One region of the Glutamicibacter sp. BW80 genome, then DNA from elsewhere that is predicted to be linked to it. Evidence: riboswitches for the same ligand, from Rfam matches in the RefSeq annotation. Region 1 holds a riboswitch; each other region holds the start of a gene.
What was found. Region 1 has a riboswitch for S-adenosylmethionine ahead of CIK76_RS18035 (aminotransferase class I/II-fold pyridoxal phosphate-dependent enzyme). Riboswitches for the same ligand answer to the same signal wherever they lie in the genome.

Region 1 (5,642 bases):
CCATCAGCCTCCGGCTGGTGCCGGGGCTGATGGGTCTTCGGCCTTCATGCAAGAACTTCGCTAGGGCCTTCCGCAGCCGGCGGCTGAGACCCAGCGTGCAAGATGAAGCCGATCCGTGAATTGGCCGTCGCCAGCTCAGACGCGTGCGGCAACCAGCTCCTCGCGCAGGATGCCGGCTCCCGCGCTGAGCGCGCTCAGCTTGGCCAGCGAGACGTCGCGGGGGAACGGTGCCATGCCGCAGTTCGTGCTGGGCACCAGCTTGTCCGCGTCGACGAATTCAAGTGCATTGCGCAGCGTCTGCGCGACCTCTTCGGGGGTTTCCACCGTTTCGCTGGCCACATCGATGGCGCCGAGCATGACCTTTTTGCCGCGCACCAGCTCAACGACCTCGAGCGGGACATTGGAGTGGTGGGACTCCAGGGAGATGGTGTTGATGGAGGAGGCCTGCAGCAGTGGGAAAGACTTCTCGTAGTGGCGCCACTGGGCGCCGAGAGTTGCCTTCCAATCGTTGTTCGCCTTGATCCCGTAGCCGAAGCAGATGTGCGCCACGGTCTCAGCTTTCAGCCCCTGGCAGGCGCGCTCCAGCGCGGCGACGCCCCAGTCCGCGACCTCGTCGAAGAACACGTTGAACGCCGGTTCGTCGAATTGGATGATGTCCACCCCGGCTGCTTCGAGTTCTCTGGCCTCCTGGTTGAGGATGGCCGCGAACTCCCAGGCCAGTTTCTCGCGGCTTCGGTAGTGCGCGTCATACAGCGTGTCGACCATGGTCATCGGGCCGGGAAGGGTCCACTTGATCTGGCGGTCGGTGCACGAGCGCAGGAACTTCGCGTCCTCAACGAACACCGGCTTCTCACGCCGCACCGCACCGACCACGGTCGGCACGCTCGCGTCGTAGCGGTTGCGGATGCGCACCGTTTCGCGCTTTTCAAAATCGACCCCGGTCAGGTGCTCGATGAAGGTGGTGACGAAGTGCTGGCGGGTCTGCTCGCCGTCGCTGATGATGTCGATGCCGCGCCGGGTCTGCTCCAGCACCGCTGCGCGCATGGCGTCCTGCTTGCCTTCGCGCAGCTGCGCGCCTTCCAGCTTCCAATCAGACCAGAGGGTTTCGGGCTTCGCCAGCCAGGAAGGCTTGGGCAGGCTGCCGACAATGGAGGTGGGAAGTAGCTTTGATGTCATCGTGTGTCTTTCGGTTCTCAGGCGACGGGAGCGGGGCAAGTGGCGGCCCACTGGTCCAGCAATTCGCGGTTCGGGGTGATGAAGTGCTCCGCGGTGTACTTGCCCTGCACTGCGCCGAGCCGGGTGCGCTCTTCGCGGTCGTAGGAGATCCTGGTCGGGGCGAAATCCTGTGCCCCCAAGCTTGGGCGATAGACGGCCGGTGCAGCGGAGCTTGCGTTGTAAATCTCGGGGCGGTAGATCTTCTGGAAGGTCTCCATGGTGGCGATGGTGCTGATCAGCTGCAGATTGGTGTAATCGTTGAGCAAGTCGCCACGGAAGTAGAACGCCAGCGGAGCGACGGCGCCCGGTGGCATGAAATAGCGCACGCGCAGCCCCATCTTGCCGAAGTACGCATCGGTCAGGGAGTTCTCATCCTGCTGGTATTCCAAGCCGAGGACCGGGTGGCTGTTGCCCGTGCGGTAGTAGGTTTTGGAAGTGGAGACGCTGATGCAGACCACGGGTAGTTGCGCAAAGCGCTGACGATAAGCCTGCGAATCCAGGAAGTGCTGGAAGAGCTGGCCATGAAGTTCGCCAAAATCTTCAGGCAATTTAGGGGCACCGGAGCCGTTGCCGGCCGCCGGAAGCACCACGCTGAAGTCGTAATCGCGCACATAGGAAGAGAAATTATTGCCCACCATGCCGTGGCTGCGGGTGCTGGTGGCTCGGTCCACGATGGTGGTGTCTAAGACTTCAAGCAGCGGGAACTGCTCCGCTGCGTTCGCCGAGTCGAAGTGCACATTGGCGGAGATGATCTCCAGCTCGAGTTCATAACGATCGCCCTGAGGATTGTCCCAGTGAGCCAGGGAATTAAAGCGGCGGTTGATCATCGTCAGAGCGTTGCGCAGGTTCTCCTGGCGGTTTTCCCCGCGGGCCAGGTTGGCGAAGTTTGTCGTGACTCGTGAGCTCGCACAGGGGGTGTAGTCTTCGTCGAATTTGGTGGTGCTGATGCTGAAGGTGAACGCGTCTGCCATGGTGGCCTATCTGGTGCTCAGTGGCCTGGGCCGGCCGAAAGTAAGTCGATGCGTCCATCATGCAGTGAGATCGAGGATATCAGGTAACTCGATATAACTATGGATTCGTATAGACTCGCACTATGGTTCAGGGGACGAGTGGTTTGACACTGCAGCAGTTGCGCTATTTCATTGCGGTCGCCAGCGAGGGGTCGATCTCCGCGGCGGCTGACCTAATTTACGTCGCACAGCCGAGCATGTCGGCGGCGATGAAGGAGCTCGAAGCCCGCGTGGGACGCACCTTGCTGGTCCGCTCGGCCAGGGGAGTGACGCTCACCGCCGAGGGAGCAGAATTCCTTGGTTATGCCCGGCAGGTTCTGGAGCAGGTGGAGCTGCTTGAGCATCGCTACCTCGGGCGTCCCTCGGTCCGTCGCCTGCTCGGCGTCTCCACGCAGCACTATTCCTTCTCGGTGGATGCGTTTGTCAGGATGGTTCAGGCCAGCGGGGCCGAGGAATATCAATTCTCGCTGCGCGAGACCCGCACCGAACAGATCATCGAGGACGTGCGCACCCTGCGCAGCGACATCGGCATCCTCTATCGCAACGACTTCAACCGGAAGGTCATCGACAAGCTGCTGCGCGAGTCCCGGCTCGTATTCCACCCCCTGTTCCTCGCCGATCCGCACATCTTCATTTCGCGCAGCAACCCGCTGGCCTCCCGGGCGCGGGTGACGCTCGAGGAACTCGAAGACCTGCCGCGCTTGACCTTCGACCAGGGTGCGAACAACTCGTTCTACTTCGCCGAGGAAGTGCTCTCCACCAGCTCCAGCAAGCGCGAAATCCAGGTTTCGGACCGCGCGACGATTTTCAACCTGATGATCGGCCTGGGCGGGTACACCATCTCCACGGGCATCATCAGCGACGAGCTGGACCCGTCCATCGTCGCCATCCCGCTGGATGTCGATGAGCGCATCGAGATCGGCTGGATCGACCATGCAGCGATTCCGCTGACCGAGCAAGCGCGGCGCTATCTGGACGAGGTGCGCTCGGTCGTCTCAAGCTTCGGAGTTGAGCTCCTGGACTGAATCCCCGGGCCCCAAGACGTAACACCGTGTCATTTGGCGGACCGCCGGCGACATAATAGTTGCGCAAAACCCTGGCTCTTCAAGGATTCTGGCGGTTGCCGCGCGTCACAAAGGGACTGCGGGCCGGGCCCCATTACGGGACTGGCGCGGGATGTGAAGCCAGGTGCCCCTGTATGAAGCGCGGGTGTGGGCGTCGTTTGCGCCGCCGGATGCCGATGTCCAACCATGGAAGAACAACAACCCATCAAGAGCGACCGAGAGATCTGGCTCGTAGACGTCGCAGCAACCATCGGGAAACCGAAAGGTGCTAATGCCAGGAACGATGGAGCAGTTCCGAACGTGCCATAAGGCGCCATGCTTCGTACCGTTGTGGCCTCAGGTCGGCCGAGGGGCGGTATGTCGCCGGGTGTTCGGTGCACTCTCTCGTGGATCAGAAACGAGAAGGAGCTATGAGCCAACGCCAAGGAACCGACGCGGTCCATGCAGGGTATCGTCCGAGCGGAGATTTCCGCCCGATGCTGCCGCCACTGCACAATTGCGCAGCGTACCAGTTCGAATCGCACGCAGAAGCGATCGAAAAATTCGCGTTGCGCCAGTCCGGCTTCACCTATTCACGCACCGGCAACCCCACCGTGGCCATCCTGGAACAGCGGGTGGCCGCCCTTGAAGGCGGAGCCCAAGCGGTAGCCACCGCCTCGGGGCAGTCGGCCGTTGCGCTCTCGCTGCTTGCCCTGACCCAGGGTCCTAAGCACATCGTGGTTTCCTCCTCGCTGTACGGCGGCACCGTGGACCTGTTCACCGACACCTTTTCCGACTTCGGCATCCGGGTCAGCTTTGTCGACCAGGCCGACCCCGCAGCTTGGGCCGGGGCCATCGAAGAAGACACCCGGGCGTTCTTCCTGGAGTCCGTCTCCAACCCGCTGTGCACCGTGGCGGACCTGCCCGCTATCTCGGCGATCGGGCACGAGCACAACATTCCGGTGGTCGTCGACAATACGCTGGCCACCCCGCTGAATATTCGCCCGCTGGATTTTGGCGCCGACATTGTGGTGCACTCGGCCACCAAGGGGCTAGCCGGACACGGCTCGGTGCTCGGCGGCGTGGTCGTGGACTCGGGGAAGTTCGATTTCTCGGATTCCACCCGCTGGCCGCAAATCGCCGCCCCGCGAGTGCGGCTGAACAATGCCTCGCTGCTTGAACGCCACGGATCGGCCGCCTACGCCATGCTGGTCCGCTCCAAATTCCTGCACGACCTGGGGCCGGCCTTGGCCCCGGCCAGCGCCCAAGGCATTCTGACCGGCATCGAAACCTTGCCGGTACGTGCCGCACACGTGCAGCGCAGCGTGAGCACCCTGATCCAGGAACTTGCAGATCACCCGGGCATTGCGGCCATCCACCACCCTTCGCTGCCGGCCCACCCGAGCCACGAGCTGGCCAAAAAGCTCACGCCCAAGGGCACCGGTTGCGTGCTGGCCATCGAACTGGCCCACCCCTCGCTGGTGTCCCCGGTGATCGACGGGCTGCAGCTGATTTCCCTGGCCGCAAATGTGGGCGATACCCGCACCATGGTCGCCCACCCGGCCACCATGACGCACTGCCGGCTCTCCGCGGAGCAACTTCTCGCCGCGGGCCTGAACACCTCCACCCTGCGCATTTCGGTGGGGCTTGAAGACCCCGCCGATCTGCTCGCCGACCTCACCCAAGCGCTGGACGGCGCACTAAACCGGGCCCTGGCCCCGCAAACCCAAGGAGCATCATGAGCGGCTTCAACACCCTCGCCGTACACGCCGGCCAGCATAAAGACCCGCACACCGGAGCCGTGGTCCCACCGATCTACCAAACCAGCACGTTCATCCAGGACGGAATCAACGTCTTGCGCTCCGGGCACGAATACTCCCGCGGCTCGAACCCGACCCGCGATGGCTTCGAAGCGCAGCTCACCGCCCTGGAAGGCGGAGCCGCGGGGTTCGCCTTCGCCTCGGGCATCGCCGCCGAAGACGCACTGCTGCGTGCGGTCCTCGAACCCGGCGATCACATCGTCCTTGGCGCCGACGGCTACGGCGGCACCAACCGGCTGATCTCCAAATTGCACAGCAAATGGGGCATCACCTCTTCTGCGGTGGATATCACCAACCTGGACTCGGTGCGCGCAGCGGTGCGCCCGAACACCGCGCTGCTTTGGGTGGAGACTCCCTCCAACCCGCTGCTGGGCATCGCCGATCTTGCCGGCTGGGCGGACATCGCCCGCGAGCACGGCGCCCTGCTGGTAGTGGACAACACCTTCGCCACTCCCTACCTGCAGCGGCCTTTGGACTTCGGGGCCCACGCGGTGGTCCACTCCACCACCAAGTACATCGGGGGACACTCGGATGTGCTCGGCGGCGCGGTGATC
Region 2 (5,642 bases), on a different contig from region 1:
CTTCATCATTTACATCGCAGTTCGAAATTACAAGGCAACCAGAAAAGCGGGATTTGATCCATTCACCCTACAGACAGACGTCGCCACCCGGTTGGCTCGCTCGCAGATGCTAGCTCCGAAGAAAACTACGGAACAGAAACTATCCGAGCTAGACGATCTGCTTACACGCGGAATCATTTCTCGCGAAGAATATACGCAAGCGCGAAGCCAAGCGCTGCGCGATTAATTGTTCTCATCCGTTGACATAAAGTTACCCAAGAGTAACAATGTAGGAGTGTCTGAAAACCCAATCTCCGGCCCGGCAGCCCCACCCCAAGAAGTACATCATCCATGGCGGCGTTACGTTGCGCTCGGAGATTCTTTTACAGAGGGAATAGGTGACCCCGATCCGCACAATCCGGGAAGACATCGTGGGTGGGCTGACCGCGTCGCCCAGCAATTAAGTACCACCGTTCCGGATTTCGCCTATGCAAACTTAGCCATCCGCGGACGGCTAATCAATCAAATAGTTGCAGAACAGCTTGAACCAGCAATCGCGCTTAAACCGGATTTGATCAGCATTTGCGCGGGCGGAAATGATGTCATCCGGCCCGGCGGCGACCCGGATAAAATCGCCGAAAAGCTAGATGGCGCCATCAATGAGTTAAGTGGCACTGGGGCCACCATTGTTTTACTGACCGGCCCGGACATTCGCGACACCCCGGTACTTGGTGGGATTCGTGGCAAGGTCGCAATTTACAACGAAAACGTCCGTGCCATCGCCCAACGTCATGACGCAGTCGTGGGAGATCTCTGGGCATTGAGCGAGCTGCGCCAAACACAAATGTGGGATCCGGATCGCTTGCACTTTTCCCCCGCGGGCCACCAAGTGATCTCCGCAATGGTGCTCGATGCACTGAACGTTCCCCACGAACGCGTCATGGACGCGCAATTAGAACACGCAACCCGAAGCTGGCGCGAAGCACGAATTGAAGACCTGCAATGGGCTCGCGAGTACTTTGGTCCGTGGATCCTGCGCAGGATTCGCCACCAGTCTTCCGGTGATGGAGTTAGCGCAAAAAGACCGCTTCCCACGCCCTTCGCCGTGCAGCCGCCGAATGCCTCGCTGGGTGCTGGAGATAGCGCTCCCGGACAAAAATAAAGACACAAAACAAATGGGACGTGGTTTGTTGCACCGATTACTGGTGCGAAAATCCACGTCCCAAATGTATATGACTGCTTAGTTTTTAGCCCTTAGTCATCAAAGACTAGGGCGGTCAGTACCGGTCCAAGTTGCTTGGCGTCCGTCAGGAAACCGTCATGTCCAATCGGTGAATCGATGTAATGCACCGGCTTAGGCTTCGGCAACGAGGCGGCGAGCAGTTCAGACTGCGCCGGGAAGTACAACCGGTCGCTGTTGACCGCGGCGACCACCACATTCACCTTCTCCAGTCGAGCCAGCGCAACCGTGAGCGATTCGTAACCGCGCGCCACGTCATGGCTCATCAAAGCCTCGGTGAGCACCAGGTAGCTATTCGCGTCAAAACGATGAACCAGCTTGGTCGCCTGGTGATCAAGATAGCTTTCCACCTGGTATCGGCCGCGTGGGCCGCGTGTTGTAACAAACGGCTGTTCGCCGGTCTGCGCATTACGCGCAAACCGCGCTTCAAGCTCAGCCTCCGAACGATAGGTAATATGCGCCAGGCGTCGAGCCAGGCCCAATCCGGCATCCGGGCGCACTCCGTTGGCATAGTAGTCGCCCTGCGCAAAGTTGGGATCGAGGCGAATGGCCTCGGTCTGCACCTGCGCAAAAGCGATCTGTTCTGCCGTGGCTTGCGCCGTGGAGGCCATCACCACCACGTTCTTTACGCGTTGCGGGAATTCAACCGCCCATTCAAGGGCTCGTGCCCCACCCATGGAACCGCCGATGACCGTATGCCAGGAGTGCACCCCGAGCAGGTCGGCCAACCGCGCTTCGAGGCGCACGGAATCCTTGATGGTAATAAAGGGGAAGCGTGAACCCCAGGCGTTGCCGTGCTCATCTGGCGAACTAGGTCCGGTGGACCCATTGCAACCACCGATGATGTTGATGGCCACGACAAAATACTTGTCGGTATCAACAGTTAGCCCGGGGCCGACAAAATCTTCCCACCAGCCCGGGGTCTGCGAATCTCCGCGCGATACGTGCGCATCACCGGTCAACGCGTGCTTCACCAGCACCGCGTTGGTCCCCTCCGCGTTAAGCTGGCCCCATGTTTCGTAGGCCAACTCGATCTGCGGTAGGTAGCCACCGGTTTCGAAGGTGTACTCCCCCACGAACGCACGACGCAAAATGCCGTCTTGCCCGTCGGTAAGTTCCTGCGATGGCAGAGTTTCTTCGGTAGTCACTATGGATGCCATGCCTAAAGGGTTTCCTGCAATTCCTGGTGAGAGAGCTGCTTAGTGGCAGCAAAACCAAGTTGCAGATCAGCGAGAATATCCTTGATGTTTTCAAGTCCCACACTCAACCGAACGAGGCCCGGACGCACACCGGCGGCCAGACGTTCGTCTTCGGTCAATTGCGCGTGGGTGGTCGACGCCGGGTGGATGACGAGCGAACGAACGTCACCGAGGTTGGCCACATGTGAATGCAGCTCCAGCGCATCCACAAAAGCCTTGCCAGCTTCGAGTCCACCAGCAATATCGAAGGCAATAATCGCGCCGACACCGTTTGCCGAGTACTTCTGTCCGCGTTCAAACCACGGCGAGGAAGGCAGGCCAGCGTAAGCGACCTTTTCAACCTGCTCCTGGCTTTCAAGCCAGACGGCTACTTCCTTCGCGTTTTGCACGTGACGCTCGATACGCAGAGACAAAGTCTCCAGACCTTGAGCAATAAGGAAAGCATTAAACGGTGCGACAGCCGCGCCCAGATCGCGGAGCAACTGCACGCGAGCCTTCAGAATGTAGGCAAGATTGGCACCAAGGATGCCATCAACGCCCAGATCGCGGGCGAACACCAAACCGTTGTAGGACTCATCGGGGGTGTTGAAGTCCGGGAAACGTTCCGGATCCTTCGCAAAATCAAATTTGCCCGAGTCCACGATTACGCCGGCAATGGCGGTGCCGTGACCACCGAGGTACTTGGTGGCCGAGTGGATGACGATATCCGCGCCCCACTCGATGGGGCGGATCAGATATGGGGTTGCCAAGGTGTTATCAACCAGCAGTGGAACCCCGACCTCATGGGCAATCTGTGAGACTCCCTCGATGTCCAAAATGTCTTGGCGCGGGTTGGAGACGACTTCACCGAAGAAGGCCTTGGTATTTGGCTTCACCGCTGCACGCCACTGATCCAAGTTGTCTGGATCCGCCACGAAGGTGACCTCGATACCGAGCTTGCGCAGCGTGTGCTTGAGCAGGTTCTGCGTTCCACCGTAGAGGCTCGGGCTGGCCACCAAGTGGTCTCCAGACTGAGCCAAGTTGAGAATTGCGAGGGTGGTTGCTGCCTGCCCCGAGGCGACCAGCAGTGCGCCGACGCCGCCTTCAAGATCCGCGATACGGTTTTCGACCGCTTCCTGCGTTGGATTACCGATACGGGTGTAAATCGGCTCCAGCTCCTGCAGTGCGAAGCGAGCCGCGGCGCTCTCGGCGTTCGGGAAAACAAAAGACGTGGTTTGGAAAATCGGCAGGGCACGCGCACCGGTGACCGGATCTGGTTGCTGCCCGGAATGGATCTGACGTGTTTCAAAAGACCAGTTGTTACTCATGGTTTCCTCCATATTGTTTGTCGACTATGGGGGTACACCACTCAAAAACACACCGACGGCAAATTCCTCGTCGAGGAGCTTTCGAAGGGGGTAACCCGCGCTTGTCCTCAACGCTTGGTGCGTCGAGGGCCAGGTCTTCACCCGGGGCACCCCACCGCGGCGGAGGGTTGCCGCCCAGTAAGCCGGGGCTTGTTACTGGGACTCATGACCTGACTCAAGTCTGCCCGATAGCCGAAGAATTTGGCAATATGAGATAGCTTAACGTGACTCAATCGGTCATATAGATCTTTAATGAAGAAATTTATGCAGACTGTTCGATCCCACCATTACCACTTAGGGTCGCCTAAGTCGAGACTGAGATCACATAGTGACATGATGGGGCACATGATGAGGCTAGATCACGTTAGTTACGCATGTGGCCCCGATGGGCTCATGCCAACCGCCGAAAGAATCTCCAAGGCTTTGGGCCTGGAATTCGTCAAGGGGGGCGTACATCCGCGTTTTGGAACGCGGAATGTAATTTTCCCGCTCAAGCACAACCAGTACCTAGAAGTTGTTGAAGTTCTAAACCACCCTTCCAGCGACAAAGCACCGTTTGGGCAGGCAGTACGAGCCCGCTCCGAGCTTGGCGGCGGCTGGATGGGATGGTGCGTTTCCGTTGAAGACCTCTCCAGCGCCGAAGAGCGGCTGGGACGTAAATCTGTTCCGGGAAACCGCAAGTTCCCAGACGGCCGCGAACTCACCTGGCAGCAAGTTGGAATCAAGGGGCTCATCGCTGATCCGCAGGTTCCGTATTTGCTTCGCTGGGACGCAGGAACGGAGGATCTGCACCCTTCGAAGGCTCTAGAGCCTGTAGGTGCGATTCAAAGCATCACTATCGCTGGTTCCCGCGACCGCGTCCTAGACTGGCTAGGCCAGCCAGAGAACGTCAATCTTGGCGCGGTGAGCATGGAATACGAAGCACCCAACGGCACTCCGGGCATCTTGTCGGTCACCTTTGAAACCGACAATGGTTTGGTCACGCTATAACAAAGAACGTCGAAATAAAGGGTAGGTGCGGACGGCAACGTCCTCGCCTACCCTTTGTCGTTCCAACTATCCAAGCCTTTTGCCTAGGACCACCACTTCTTGAGCTTCGTAGCCTAGCCGCTCGTAAAATCCGATCACATCAGTGTTCTCGGTACGCACCATGAGCTGTACTTTGGGCACCCCTTGTTCAGCAAGCCAACGCGACGCTGCCCCCATAATCTCCTGTCCAAACCCCTGGCCCTGCATGCCGGGTTGGACCGCCACGTAATATAGCCAGCCTCGGTGTCCGTCGAACCCAACCATGGCTGTAGCTACCAGTCTTTGCTCATGAGGTCCCGCAAGAATCGTAGAGCTCTGATTCTCCAGTGTTTTACGTGCATCTGCCTCCGGATCATTCCATGGCCGCGTAAGCTCGACGCTCCGCCACAGGGCTGTTGCTTCGCCTATTTCGGTCAGTTTGAGTTCACTGATTTGCATAAGTAAAACGTACCGTTGAAAACGTCGTTTATTGCCATTGCGCAATGCTTGCCGTTGTGGGGTTAGCCTCCGATACCGATAGCGGGGCCGAAGAGCATGAACCCGACAAATCCCACTGCGTCCAACAAGAAGTGCGCGATCACCAACGGCATCACTCGCCCATATTTCTGGTAAATCCAACCGAAAATCACACCCATGGCTATGTTTCCCAGCATCGGGCCGACGCCTTGGTAGAGGTGGTAGCTACCGCGGATCAGCGCAGATCCGAGAATCAGCGTCCACGGTCCCAGGTTCAGCTTCTTACCGTAGGTAAACAGGAAACCGAGCATGATCACTTCTTCAAGCACCGCGTGGCGTACGGCAGAAAGCAGCAGCACCGGCACGCTCCACCAATAGTCACCAAGATTAGCC
Region 3 (5,642 bases), on a different contig from region 1:
TTGTTGGCCACGAAGGTAGGTCCGATATTGCGCAGCACCGAAATGAAATCCTCACCCGGCACGGTGTCCACGTCGAGGTTCGAGCGTTCCTCGATCACCTGGGTGGCGACCGGGGCCTCCAGACCTGCAACCTCGGCCAGAATGCTCGCCGTTTCACCAGGATTGGCGGCGGCCCATCCGCGAGCCTTCTCGTAGGAGTCCACCACCAGCTGGGCGAGTTCGGGGCTTTCCTCGATGAAATCTTCGCGGGCATTCAACGCGCCATAGGTGTTGAAGTCCAAGTTACGGTAGAGCAGCTTCGCGCCGTCCTGTTCGGCATCGGCCATGATCGGATCCAGGCCGCTCCAGGCATCGACCGAACCGTTGACCAGCGCGGTGCGCCCATCGGCGTGCTGCACGTTCTGCAAGGTGATGTCCGAATCGCTCAGACCGGCTTCGGCCAAGGATTGCAGCAAGAAGAAGTAGGGGTCGGTGCCCTTGGTGGCCGCGACCTGTTTGCCCTCAAGGTCCTTGACCGACTTGATATCCGAGTCCTCGTTCACCACTAGGGCGGACCATTCGGGCTGCGAATACAGCGAGATGGTCTTGATAGGTGAGCCGTTGGAGCGGGCCAGCAGTGCTGCCGAACCGGCGGTGGATCCCACATCCACGGCATCGGCGCGCAGCGCCTCGTTGGCCTTGTTCGAGCCGGCCGACTGGATCCATTCGACGCTGACCCCTTGTTCCTTAGCGGCGGCGTCCAGCCACCCCTTTTCTTTCAGGACCAGGCTCAGCGGATTGTAGGTGGCGAAGTCGATGGACAGCGTCTGGCCGTCGGCTGCGGCGTTCTCGCCCGCGCATCCGGTCAGCACCAGGGCCGAAATGCCAAGCGTTGCTACGGATAGTGCGGCGCGACGGGAAAAACGATTCGAGAGCATGGAAAATCCTTGATTTGTGCGAAGGGAAGGCCCGCGGGACCAAATGAGTGCGGTAGAAAGTGCTAGTGGTTCGTCGGATCAACGCCGAGCAGGCTCAGCAGCGCTGTGCGGTGGGCGACGAATTCGCTGCTCGTATGGCTGCGCGGGTGCGCCGCGGACAGGACTCGATCCTCGATCACAGTCGCCGAGGCCTGGCCCTCGGGTCGGCCCAGCACGACGATGCGGTCGGCGAGAGTCAGCGCCTCATCGACGTCGTGGGTCACCAGCAGCACGGTAGTCGGGAAAGACTTATGGATGGCCAGCAGCAGATCCTGCATTTTCATTCGGGTCAGCGCATCGAGCGCACCAAAGGGTTCGTCGAGAAGCAGGACGCCCGGGCGCCGGGCCAACGCGCGAGCAAGCGAAACCCGCTGAGCCATGCCCCCGGAAATTTCACGTGGGCGCAGATCTGCTGCGTGGCTCAAGCCGGTCAGCTCCAGCAGCTCGGCGATCAGCTGGCGCCCGGATTGCTTGTCGGTTCCCGGCGCAAGGCCGATGGACACGTTGTCTCGGACCGAGCGCCAAGGCAATAGCCGTGGTTCCTGGAATGCAACGGCGCACCGCTCATCTATCCCCGTCACGGCGCGGCTTCCGATGACCACCGACCCGGTGGAGGGGCGGTCCAGGCCGGAGGCCGCCCGCAAGAGAGTGGATTTGCCGCAACCGCTTGCGCCGAGAATTGCAACAATCTGGCCCGCTTCGAGGCGCAGATTCACGTCGCGAAGCACCGTGTTGCTTTCCTTCTTGGCGGTGAAAGTACGCGATAGCTCGAGGAACTCCACGTCGAGCGCCGTTGCGCTTTGGACGGTCTCGGGCAAGGCAAAGGCTGTAGTCATTTTCATCTCCATCGTTCCTGGCGGTAGCACCGGACACCGTTTGGTTTATTAACCGTGTGTGGTGGTTGCTGCGGCGTCACAGAGCCAGATCTCTTAGCCGCTCGGGATGGTTACACGACTATTACAGGCCTTCGAACGATTTCAATGCAAATCTTTCGTAACATGAAAAATATTCGATAGATGCGTCACATCATCGTGATGTTTCGATTTTTATTTCATCAATCGCGTATTTGGCCGAAAAATCGCTAAACGCTAGGTATTGCGTTCGACCTCGCTAGGCAAGTGCTGTCCTTGATGCATTTCAATCTCCATCCGCACACGACGAAATGTGACTAACCGGGTTGATGGCGATGTAAACCTCAGGCTACAAATGATTACGAACCATCCAGAGCGACCGAGAGATCTGGCTCGTCGACGTCGCAGCAACCACCCACCAAATATTGGCGCGGGACGGTGCTACAGCCAGGACCGATGGAAAGAATTGAGGACTTCCGATGTCATTTGGCGATCCCGCTGGCGACTTTAATGCGCTCAGCGACCCGTCTATTGCGGGTAGCGCGGTGGGGCTTGACGACCTTCCACAAGAACTTCCTACCCGGCAGCTGCTGAAGATCACCCCGGGCCCCGGCGCTGACGAGCAGTATGAACGGCTTGCCGGCATTTTCCGTCCGGTATTCGCGCAGATCGCCTCGGGTGCAAGAGAACGCGACCGGCAGCGGATCCTGCCATTTGAACAGGTTGGCTTGCTGAACCGCGAGCGCTTCGGTGCGCTGCGCCTGCCGGTCGCCGACGGCGGCCACGGGGCACGCTTGAGCGATGTCTTCCGGCTGCTCATCGAATTAGCCGAGGCGGACTCGCATGTGGCCCAGCTATGGCGCGCGCATATTGCCTTCGTGGAAAACGCGGTGCGCCTGGAAGATGCGCAGCTCCGCAGCAAATGGGTTGCCCGGATCAGCTCCGGGCAGATCGTGGGCAACGCCTACACCGAGGAAGGCGGCAACGCCCTCGGGTTGCTCAACACCAAGGTCACCGAGGAGGGGTCGCGCTGGCTGGTCAACGGGCGGAAGTTCTATTGCACCGGCACCATCTTCGCCGACTGGACCACCGTAGCGGTGGCGCACCCGCAACTCCCAGGGCGCCAGATCGCGGTAGTTTCCACCCAGCACAGCGGCGTGAAAATCCTCGATGACTGGGACGGTTTCGGCCAACAGCTCACCGGTACCGGCAGCACCGAATTCCACGAAGTTCCGGTGGACACCTTCATGCCGGAGGACCCCACGGATCCGGAAGCCGCGATCTTCCAACTCGTGCTCATGGCGGTACAGGCCGGAATCGGACGCGCGGCACTGAACGACCTGCGCTCCTCGGTGCAGGCGCGTACCCGCAGTTTCAGCACCGGCACCGGAGTTCCGGTGCACCGCGAACCGCAGGTATTGCAGCTCGTCGGCGAGGTCTCCGCCGAAATCTTCGCCGCGGAGTCCGTGGTCATGGGCGCGGTGCTGGAGGTCGAATCAGCCATGGCAGATGCGAACCTGAATGCCGAGGAGCGCTTTGCCGTGTGCGAACTGGCGGCCAACCGCGCCCAGACGATCGTGCAGCCGCTGGTCATCGGTGCGACCAGCAAGCTCTTCGACGCGCTGGGTGCATCCTCCACCCGCAATAGCTGCAATATGGACCGCCACTGGCGCAACGCCCGCACCATCGCGACGCACAATCCGGCGATCTACAAGGCGCGCATCGTGGGGGACTACGAGATCAACGGCGTGCAGCCCCAACGGCTGTCCGTCACCGGCACGGTAACCGGAGCAAACCGGTTCTCCGGCAGCTAGGCAACACTCTTCGAACACTGATTTTTAGACTTACCAGATTTCTTCTATGGATAGGGGCACACCAATGAGCGAGAACAAGCGCGAAATCCTTTTTAACGCCTTTGATATGAACTGCGTAGTGCACCAGTCGCCGGGCCTCTGGCGCCACCCGGATGACAAGGCGTCGACCTACAACACCCTGGGCTACTGGACCCACCTGGCCAAGGTGCTGGAAAAGGGCAAATTCGACGGGCTGTTCCTCGCCGACGTGCTGGGCACCTACGACGTCTACAAGGGCACCAACGAAACTCCGCTGCGCAGCGGTGCACAGGCGCCGGTCAACGACCCGATGATGCTCGTCTCCGCGATGGCCGCGGTCACCGAGAACCTCGGCTTCGGCGTCACCGCGGGTACCGCCTATGAGCACCCTTATGCCTTCGCGCGCCGCCTGGCCACCCTGGACCACCTGACCAATGGCCGCGTGGGCTGGAATGTGGTCACCGGCTACCTGCCGTCGGCCGCCCGAAACATGGGCCAAGAAGACCAGATGGAGCACGACGAGCGCTACAACCACGCCGATGAGTACCTCGAAGTGGTCTACAAGCTGCTCGAAGGCTCGTGGGAAGAGGACGCGGTGCAGAACAACAAGGAATCCGGCGTCTACACCGACCATTCCAAGGTGCACCCGATCAATCACGAGGGCAAGTACTTCAAGGTTCCAGGCATCGCCATCACCGAGCCAAGCACGCAGCGCACCCCGGTGATCTACCAGGCCGGCGCCTCCAAGCGCGGCACCGAATTCGCCGCGTCGAACGCCGAAGCGATCTTCGTGAATTGCCCAACGCGAGATTTGCTCAAAGAAGCGGTCGCCAAAATCCGCGACGCTGCCGAAGCCGCAGGCCGTGGCCGCCACGACATCAAGATCTTCGCCATGCAGACCATCATCACCGCCGAAACTTCGGAACTTGCCCAGGCAAAGTTCGAGGACTACAGCTCCTACGTGGATATCGACGGCGCGCTGGCATTGCTTTCGGGTTGGACCGGCATCGACATGTCCGCTTACGGACCGGATGACGTGATTGGCGACGACGTGAAGTCCAACGCCATCCAGTCCTCGGTGGAAACCTTCAAGAAGGCCAGCGGTGATACCGGCAAGCCATGGACCATCCGCCAGCTGGCCGAATGGATCGGCGTGGGCGGATTCGGTCCGGTCTCCGTCGGTTCCGGTGCCGAGGTTGCCGAGAAGCTCATCGATTGGGTTGAATACACCGACGTAGATGGCTTCAACCTGGCCTATGCTGTCACCCCAGGTACCTTCGAGGACGTCGTCGAGTACGTGGTTCCCGAGCTTCAGGCACGCGGGGTCTACAAGACCGAATACACCGAGGGCTCGCTGCGCCACAAGCTCTTCGGTGAAGGTGACCGGGTGAAGGACACCCACCGTGCCGCCCAGTACAAGATCTCCAACCGATTGGCCACCAAGGCCTAAATCCTTGAAGATCAAGCGCTAGCAAAGCCAGCGAGTCCCCGCGAAATGTTGAATTCCGCGGGGACTCGCTGGCTTTAACGGCTATTTGGCCGGGTTCACCACCATGGCCGAACCGCCTCCGCGGCGGGTTGGCTCGGCCGCCGCGATCAAGGTCCCGTCTGCGGCGATTTCCACCGCCTCAACCGCACCGATCTCAGCCTGCGGGGTGAAGGAATCACCGGCGGCGGTGAGCTTGTGCCCGAAAGCCTCAAGCGCCGGCCCATAGGCCTCGATGAATTCGGGCTCCGCCGTCACCGCCGCGGTATTGCGCTGCGAGGCGCGCGGGGCCGCGATGGCTTCGCTCAGATCCATGCCCAGGTCAATGCGGTTCACCAGGGTCTGCAGCACCGTGGTGATGATGGTGGAGCCGCCGGGGGAGCCGATGGCGAGCATCGGTTCGCCATCGCGCAGCACGATCGTGGGCGCCATCGAGGAGCGCGGACGCTTGCCCGGCTCGATCCGGTTCGGGTCGGCGGGATCGTACACCGTGGAGAAATCGGTCAGCTCGTTGTTC
Region 4 (5,642 bases), on a different contig from region 1:
GCAGGCTGCCCACCACGCTGCCGATCAGGCAGGCCAGCCCGGCGGTCATCAGCGTCTGGCTGGTGCCGTGGACCACCCGGGCATAGACGTCGCGCCCCAGGTGGTCGGTTCCGAAGGGATGAGCCAGCGACGGTTCCGCGAGCTTCTGCTGCGGCACCCCGGTGAGCGGGTCCTGTCCGGTGAACAGCCCCGGCAATACCGCCCAGGCGAGCAGGAGCGCCAGCGGGAGGAGCACCCACCAGTTCCGCAACCAGCCAAGCAGCGTGGTTCTGGGCGTGGCGCCATGCTCCGGTTGGAGCGCGCTGCCAGGGGCCAGCTCCACGGCCGGGTTGCCTCGTTCGGTCAAAAGACTCATGATCGGTTCCTTTCCCTAGGCCGCCAGCGCGCGAGGCGAACCGGCGTGGGAGGTGATGATGCGTGGATCAAGCTTCGGGTGGATCAGGTCGACGAGCAGATTTACCGCGGTGAAGGCGGCGGCGGTGAGCAGCACCAGTCCCTGCACCAGCGGGATGTCCTGCACCGTGACCGCCTGCAGCACCAGCTGGCCCAGGCCGGCGCGGGCAAAAACCGTCTCGGTGATGACGGAACCGGCGAGCAGCGTGCCGATGGTGATCCCGGCAATGGATAGCGCCGCCGGTGCGGCGTTTTTCAGCGTGTGCCGGTAGAAGATCCACGCCTCGCTGGCGCCCTTGGCCCGCAAGACGTCGACGAAGGGCTGAGTGTTCACCTCGTGCACGCTCTTGATCAGCACCTGGGCGATGGGTGCGCTGAGGTGGATGGCCAGAACGAGGATCGGCACCGCCAGCGAGAGGAACGAGCCGTCCGGGAACAGCGACATCACCCCGAGCTGCACCGCGAGCACCTGAAGCAGCACCAGTCCGAGCCAAAACACCGGGATGGAAATCATCAGCGGTGGCAGATTCAGCAGGGCGTTGCGGACCCGGGTGCGGCGCGACAGGCTGGCGGCGGCGGTCAGCGCGACCGCCAGCACCAGCGCCAGGGCGAAGGCGCTCCCGGCGAGCACCAGCGTGGAGCCGATGACCTCGCCGATACGGGTGGACACCGCCGAGCCGGAGGACAGGGAATAGCCCAGGTCCCCGGTCAGCAGCGCACCGAGCTGGGTGAAGTACTGCACGATCAGCGGCTGGTCATAGCCGTAGTAGGCCTTCATCTGCGCGATCGTTGCCGGATCCGCAGACGAGTCGGCCGAGAGGAAGATCGTGACCGGGTCGTTCGGCAGGGCCTGCACCGCGAGGAAGACCGCGGTGTAGGCCAGCAGGATCACCAGCAGTGCCTGACCGATGCGTTGAGCGATGTATCCACCCATGATGAGTTCCTTTAGCCGTTGCTCTTCCAGGCGCCCTGGAAGATTGGTGCGGTGCCGGAGGTGAAGTCGATGTGCGCGTCCTTGTTGGCGCCGTACACCTGCACTTCGTCCCACAACACGAGGGTCAGTGCCTTGTCCAGTACCAGCGCGCGCTGCTCCTCGCCGACGAGCTTCAGATGCTCTTCTTCGGTGGTCGCCGCCTGCTCGCGGGTGAACAATTCGTTCAGTTCCTTGTCGGCGTTCAACGTCTGGTTATTTGTCGCCGGCGCGTAGACCGGCCCCAGGCCGCCGTAGGCGAACTGGCGGGTTCCGAAGAATTCGATCTGGTCATCGACCATGGCTTTGGTCAAAAATGAATTGTCCGCAGCACGGTTGACCAGCTGCACTCCGATCTCCCGCCATTGCTGTTCGATCAGCTCGAAGGCTGGCTTGATGACCACGGAGTTATTCGAGCTGGCCACCGTGATTTCAAGCTTCTTGCCGTCCTTCTCACGGATCCCGTCCGCGCCAACGCTCCAGCCGGCTTCTTCAAGCAAGGCCTTGGACTTCTCCGGGTCATAGCCGAGCTCGGCAGACAGGTCCACGAAGCCCGGTGCCTGGTGGTTGAGGATCGAACCTGCGAGCACGTAGCTGTCCGAGAGGACCGTGTCCTTCAGCGCCTGGCGGTCGATTCCCGCCTGCAACGCCTGGCGCACCTTGGTCTCGGCCAGCTTGCCCGAACCGATTCGAATCGCGGCATGGTTGGTCGTCAGGTCCACGCCCTGGGCGGCGAAGATCTGCCCGCCTCCGGCGCTGAGCACCTCTTCGTCAACGGGCTGCAGTCCGCGGACCAAATCGACCTGGCCGGACTGCGCCGCGCCGGCCCGGTGGGCAACTTCTGGCAGGTACTTGACGACCAGCTTTTCAAGGTACGCGTCGCCCTGGTTTGCTGCGGTTTCCGGGGCCCAGGCGTAGTCATCGCGGCTGGTGAAGACGACCTCTTCATCTGGCTTTTCGGATTCGAAGACGAACGGTCCGGAACCGACGATCTGCGATATTGCGGTTTGCCCTGCATTGTCCAGTTCCAGGGTGCCCGGGGATACCAGCCCGGCGGTCACCGAGGAGGTGGAGCGCAGGAAATTCGCATCCGGGCGTTTCAAGGTCACCTTGACCTGGTCCTCGCCGACGACCGCGGAGCCCTTGTAGGCTGAAAAGTCGACGTTCGGTTGAATCTGCGCGGATTTCACGCCTAAGCCCAGCGCGTCCAGATTTTCCTTGACTGCTTCGGCATCCAGGGCCGTGCCGTCCGAGAAGGTGACGCCATCACGAATGGTGAAGGTGAATTCGGTCTGTGCCTCATTGGCGGTGAACTCGGAGGCGATCCAGCCTACGAGCTTGCCGGACTCGGTATCAAAATAGGTCAACCGGTCCAGCACCGAGTTCAGCACATTCGCCTTCTCGTAGAAGCGAGCGGCCTGGGTCTGCCAGTTGTTGATCGGGGTTACCTCGGCAAAGGTGAAGGTTCCGCCCGTTACCGGCGTGCCTGCTTCCGCGGAAGCTGCCGGCTCGGAGCTCCCCGCGGTGGATGCGCTGTTGCCGCCGCAGGCGGTCAGCGCAAGACCTAGAACTGCGAGTAGTGCCGCGGCCTTCAGGCTCAGTGGTGTGTTGCGCATTTTCTGGTGTTCCTCTCGGTAAGTTCCCGAGGATTACGCCGAAATCCCGATCCTGCCGCGGTATTGCGGGGCGGGAAGAAGGCAGACTTCTCCCCTGTGCGGACCGTTGCGAAATCTAGCAATCTCCATCGGTCCTGGCCTTAGCACCGCTCCCTGCCGGGATGGTTGCTGCAACGTCAACGAGCCAGGTCTCTCGGTCGCTCTGGATGGTTATCATTCGGTGTCTTTGCCGAACAATTTAAGTCTGCGCGCGCAGGTGCGGTGTGACCAACCATGACGTTATATGCGCGTCACGAAGTCATCCCAATACACACTTTGGGACTAATACAGGCCCTGAAGCCGGTCACTAATCGTCATAAGTCAGTTCGTGACGCTGCTGAAAAGATTTCCTTGACAGCAGTATCCCCGGCCCCGCGTGATCAAGGGTGGATTTGCTCGCTCGCCAACGAAACATTCGGGATAAAAGCGAACGGCCAGCCCGAACCTCTCTGGTTCAGGCTGGCCGTTCGCATAGTTCCAGTGAGCGGCCCTACTCGGCGGATACCGGAGTCAGCACTCCTTGGACCAACGGATCCTCGGTGTTCTTCAGGTATTCCTGCAGTCTTGGATCGGAGAACACCTCGATTAGCTTGGCTGCATCGGCAGTTTTGGAGAACTCGGTGCCGAAGATCAGCTTGGAGGCGAAGGTTCTAGGCGGTTCCGGGAACAGGATTCCCTTGTCGCGGCCGACCTTTCCGGCATCGAACTGCGACACGTATCCGATGGCTGCATCCACATCGTCTAGCATGCGCGGCATGGCGAGGAGGTCTGCTTCCTTCAGCTCGAAGCCGCGCGGGTTGTCAACCACGTCGGCCATCTTCGCGGTACGCGGTTCGATGTCGGGGTTCAGGCCGAGCAGTCCCTCGCGCTCCAGGAGCCAGAGCGCTTGCCCCTGGTTGGCGACGTCGTTAGGCAGGAGCAGCGTCGACCCCTCGGGGAGAACCTCGACCGATTCGTAGCGGGTGGAATACAGACCGAAGCCCCATTGGTACAGTTCAACGGTTGGCGTCAATTCCACGCCGGCGGCTTCTGCCGATTGCCGCATGTACCACTCATGTTCAAAGATGGTCGCGTCGAACTGCCCTTCGGCCACGGCGCGGTTCGCCTGGATTGGATCCTGAAGCCCAATGGGTTCTATCTCGATTCCATAATCCGGCGCGATGGTCTCGGCCACGAATTTCAGGATCTTCTCTTCCCCGGCCATTGCCGGTTCAAAATGGACCTTGAAATTCGTTTTGCCGGGCTCGGTGGACGCGAGCGCTGGAGCGGACTTTTGCTGAACCAGCAACGCGCCAAGGACGAGCGCCACAATGGTCGCGCATGCCGCGATGGTCCAAGGCAGTTTCGCGGTGTTTTTACGCAGAGTGAAGCCATGGTCATGGCCTTTGGGTGAAGTCGTCATGTTCTTCTCGTTTGTTCTAGGGCGCTTAGGGGCGGGCCAGCGCGCGGGCGATGCGATCGCCGAGGAATTGGACTGCTTGCACGGTCAGAATGAGCGCAAGGATCGTGGCAAGCATGACATTCATGTCGAACCGCTGATAGCCGTAGGTGACCGCCAGATAGCCGATGCCGCCGGCCCCGATGGTTCCCGCGATGGCCGAATACTCGACCATCGAGATGGTGTTCAGCGTGACGGCGGAGGCCAGGGCGGGCAGCGCCTCACGGATCTGGGTTGCCCCGATGATCTGCAGCGGCGATCCACCGGTCACCAGCCCGACGGCCAGGTTCTCCTTAGGCAGATCATTGAGCGCGTTCTGCACGAGCCGCGCGAAGAAGGGAATGCCCGCAATGGTCATCGGCACCACTGCTGCCCAAATGCCGATGGTGGTTCCGGTCACCCATTTGGTGAATGGAATAATCGCCGCCATCAAGACCAGGAACGGCAATGAGCGTCCCATGTTGACGAACCAGCTCAGTGCCGCATGGCTCTTGTCGTGCGGAAAGAGACCCTGCCGGTCGGTGTTGAACAGCGCCAAACCCATGATGCCGCCAAAAATGATCACCAAGACCATCACGATGCCGACCATTGCCCAGGTCTGTCCATAGGCAGGAAGCATCAGGGCGGGCAGTTCGTTCCATGGGGTGTCGGTACCGACCGCTGCGCTTTCGGTTGGGATTCTCATACCGCCACCTCGATGCGTTCCGCGCGGTCGGCCACACTCGCGAGGAGCTGCTGGGATCGTGGCGTGGCGCGCAATCCCCATCCAGCCAAGACGGCAATAGCTCGTTCTGCGGCAATGCCCGCGAGACCGATTTCAACGCGGCCCAGCGTTCCCTCGTGGTGTGCTTCCACGGAGCCACCGAGCAGCGCGACCCGCGCGCCATGTTCGGTTCCCAGCCGGGATATCCAGGCTGGGTCCACATTTGCCGCCTGGTAGGCCACGGTCAGCGTGAAGTCGTAGCCGGCGGGCACCAGATCGGGGCGCAATGGCAGAAGCTTTGAACCGGTCACCGATCCCGGATCCGCTACCAGGCCTCGAAGTTCGCCGTACTCGGCGATTCGACCGCCATCGAGTTGCGCGACGCGGTCGGCGATATGGCGCACCACATCCATCTCGTGGGTGATCAAGATAATCGCCAAGCCCAAGTCGGTGCGCAGGGAATCAAGCAGTTCCAGCACCTGC

Region 2: linked by a shared signal. The riboswitch ahead of CIK76_RS13960 (bifunctional o-acetylhomoserine/o-acetylserine sulfhydrylase) and the one ahead of CIK76_RS18035 (aminotransferase class I/II-fold pyridoxal phosphate-dependent enzyme) in region 1 are both predicted to bind S-adenosylmethionine.
Region 3: linked by a shared signal. The riboswitch ahead of CIK76_RS09355 (acyl-CoA dehydrogenase) and the one ahead of CIK76_RS18035 (aminotransferase class I/II-fold pyridoxal phosphate-dependent enzyme) in region 1 are both predicted to bind S-adenosylmethionine.
Region 4: linked by a shared signal. The riboswitch ahead of CIK76_RS09320 (ABC transporter substrate-binding protein) and the one ahead of CIK76_RS18035 (aminotransferase class I/II-fold pyridoxal phosphate-dependent enzyme) in region 1 are both predicted to bind S-adenosylmethionine.

What each region holds. Positions count from the first base shown of each region.
Region 1 covers NZ_NRGV01000075.1:30,860-36,501, reverse strand. Annotated here, with positions in the region: gene CIK76_RS18050 (methionine synthase) at 136-1,176, opposite strand; gene CIK76_RS18045 (DUF1852 domain-containing protein) at 1,194-2,186, opposite strand; gene CIK76_RS18040 (LysR family transcriptional regulator) at 2,309-3,250, shown strand; SAM riboswitch class I at 3,489-3,579, shown strand; gene CIK76_RS18035 (aminotransferase class I/II-fold pyridoxal phosphate-dependent enzyme) at 3,700-5,010, shown strand; gene CIK76_RS18030 (cystathionine gamma-synthase) at 5,007-5,642, shown strand, end outside.
Region 2 covers NZ_NRGV01000050.1:140,568-146,209, forward strand. Annotated here, with positions in the region: gene CIK76_RS13945 (SHOCT domain-containing protein) at 1-226, shown strand, start outside; gene CIK76_RS13950 (SGNH/GDSL hydrolase family protein) at 275-1,141, shown strand; gene CIK76_RS13955 (homoserine O-acetyltransferase) at 1,234-2,379, opposite strand; gene CIK76_RS13960 (bifunctional o-acetylhomoserine/o-acetylserine sulfhydrylase) at 2,382-3,737, opposite strand; SAM riboswitch class IV at 3,818-3,935, opposite strand; gene CIK76_RS13965 (VOC family protein) at 4,110-4,754, shown strand; gene CIK76_RS13970 (GNAT family acetyltransferase) at 4,821-5,231, opposite strand; gene CIK76_RS13975 (type II CAAX endopeptidase family protein) at 5,294-5,642, opposite strand, start outside.
Region 3 covers NZ_NRGV01000031.1:219,804-225,445, reverse strand. Annotated here, with positions in the region: gene CIK76_RS09365 (aliphatic sulfonate ABC transporter substrate-binding protein) at 1-917, opposite strand, end outside; gene CIK76_RS09360 (ABC transporter ATP-binding protein) at 980-1,792, opposite strand; SAM riboswitch class I at 1,798-1,905, opposite strand; SAM riboswitch class I at 2,171-2,270, shown strand; gene CIK76_RS09355 (acyl-CoA dehydrogenase) at 2,287-3,621, shown strand; gene CIK76_RS09350 (LLM class flavin-dependent oxidoreductase) at 3,686-5,089, shown strand; gene ggt (gamma-glutamyltransferase) at 5,171-5,642, opposite strand, start outside.
Region 4 covers NZ_NRGV01000031.1:211,003-216,644, forward strand. Annotated here, with positions in the region: gene CIK76_RS09310 (ABC transporter permease) at 1-355, opposite strand, end outside; gene CIK76_RS09315 (ABC transporter permease) at 371-1,327, opposite strand; gene CIK76_RS09320 (ABC transporter substrate-binding protein) at 1,339-2,979, opposite strand; SAM riboswitch class I at 3,102-3,192, opposite strand; gene CIK76_RS09325 (MetQ/NlpA family ABC transporter substrate-binding protein) at 3,509-4,420, opposite strand; gene CIK76_RS09330 (methionine ABC transporter permease) at 4,446-5,141, opposite strand; gene CIK76_RS09335 (methionine ABC transporter ATP-binding protein) at 5,138-5,642, opposite strand, start outside.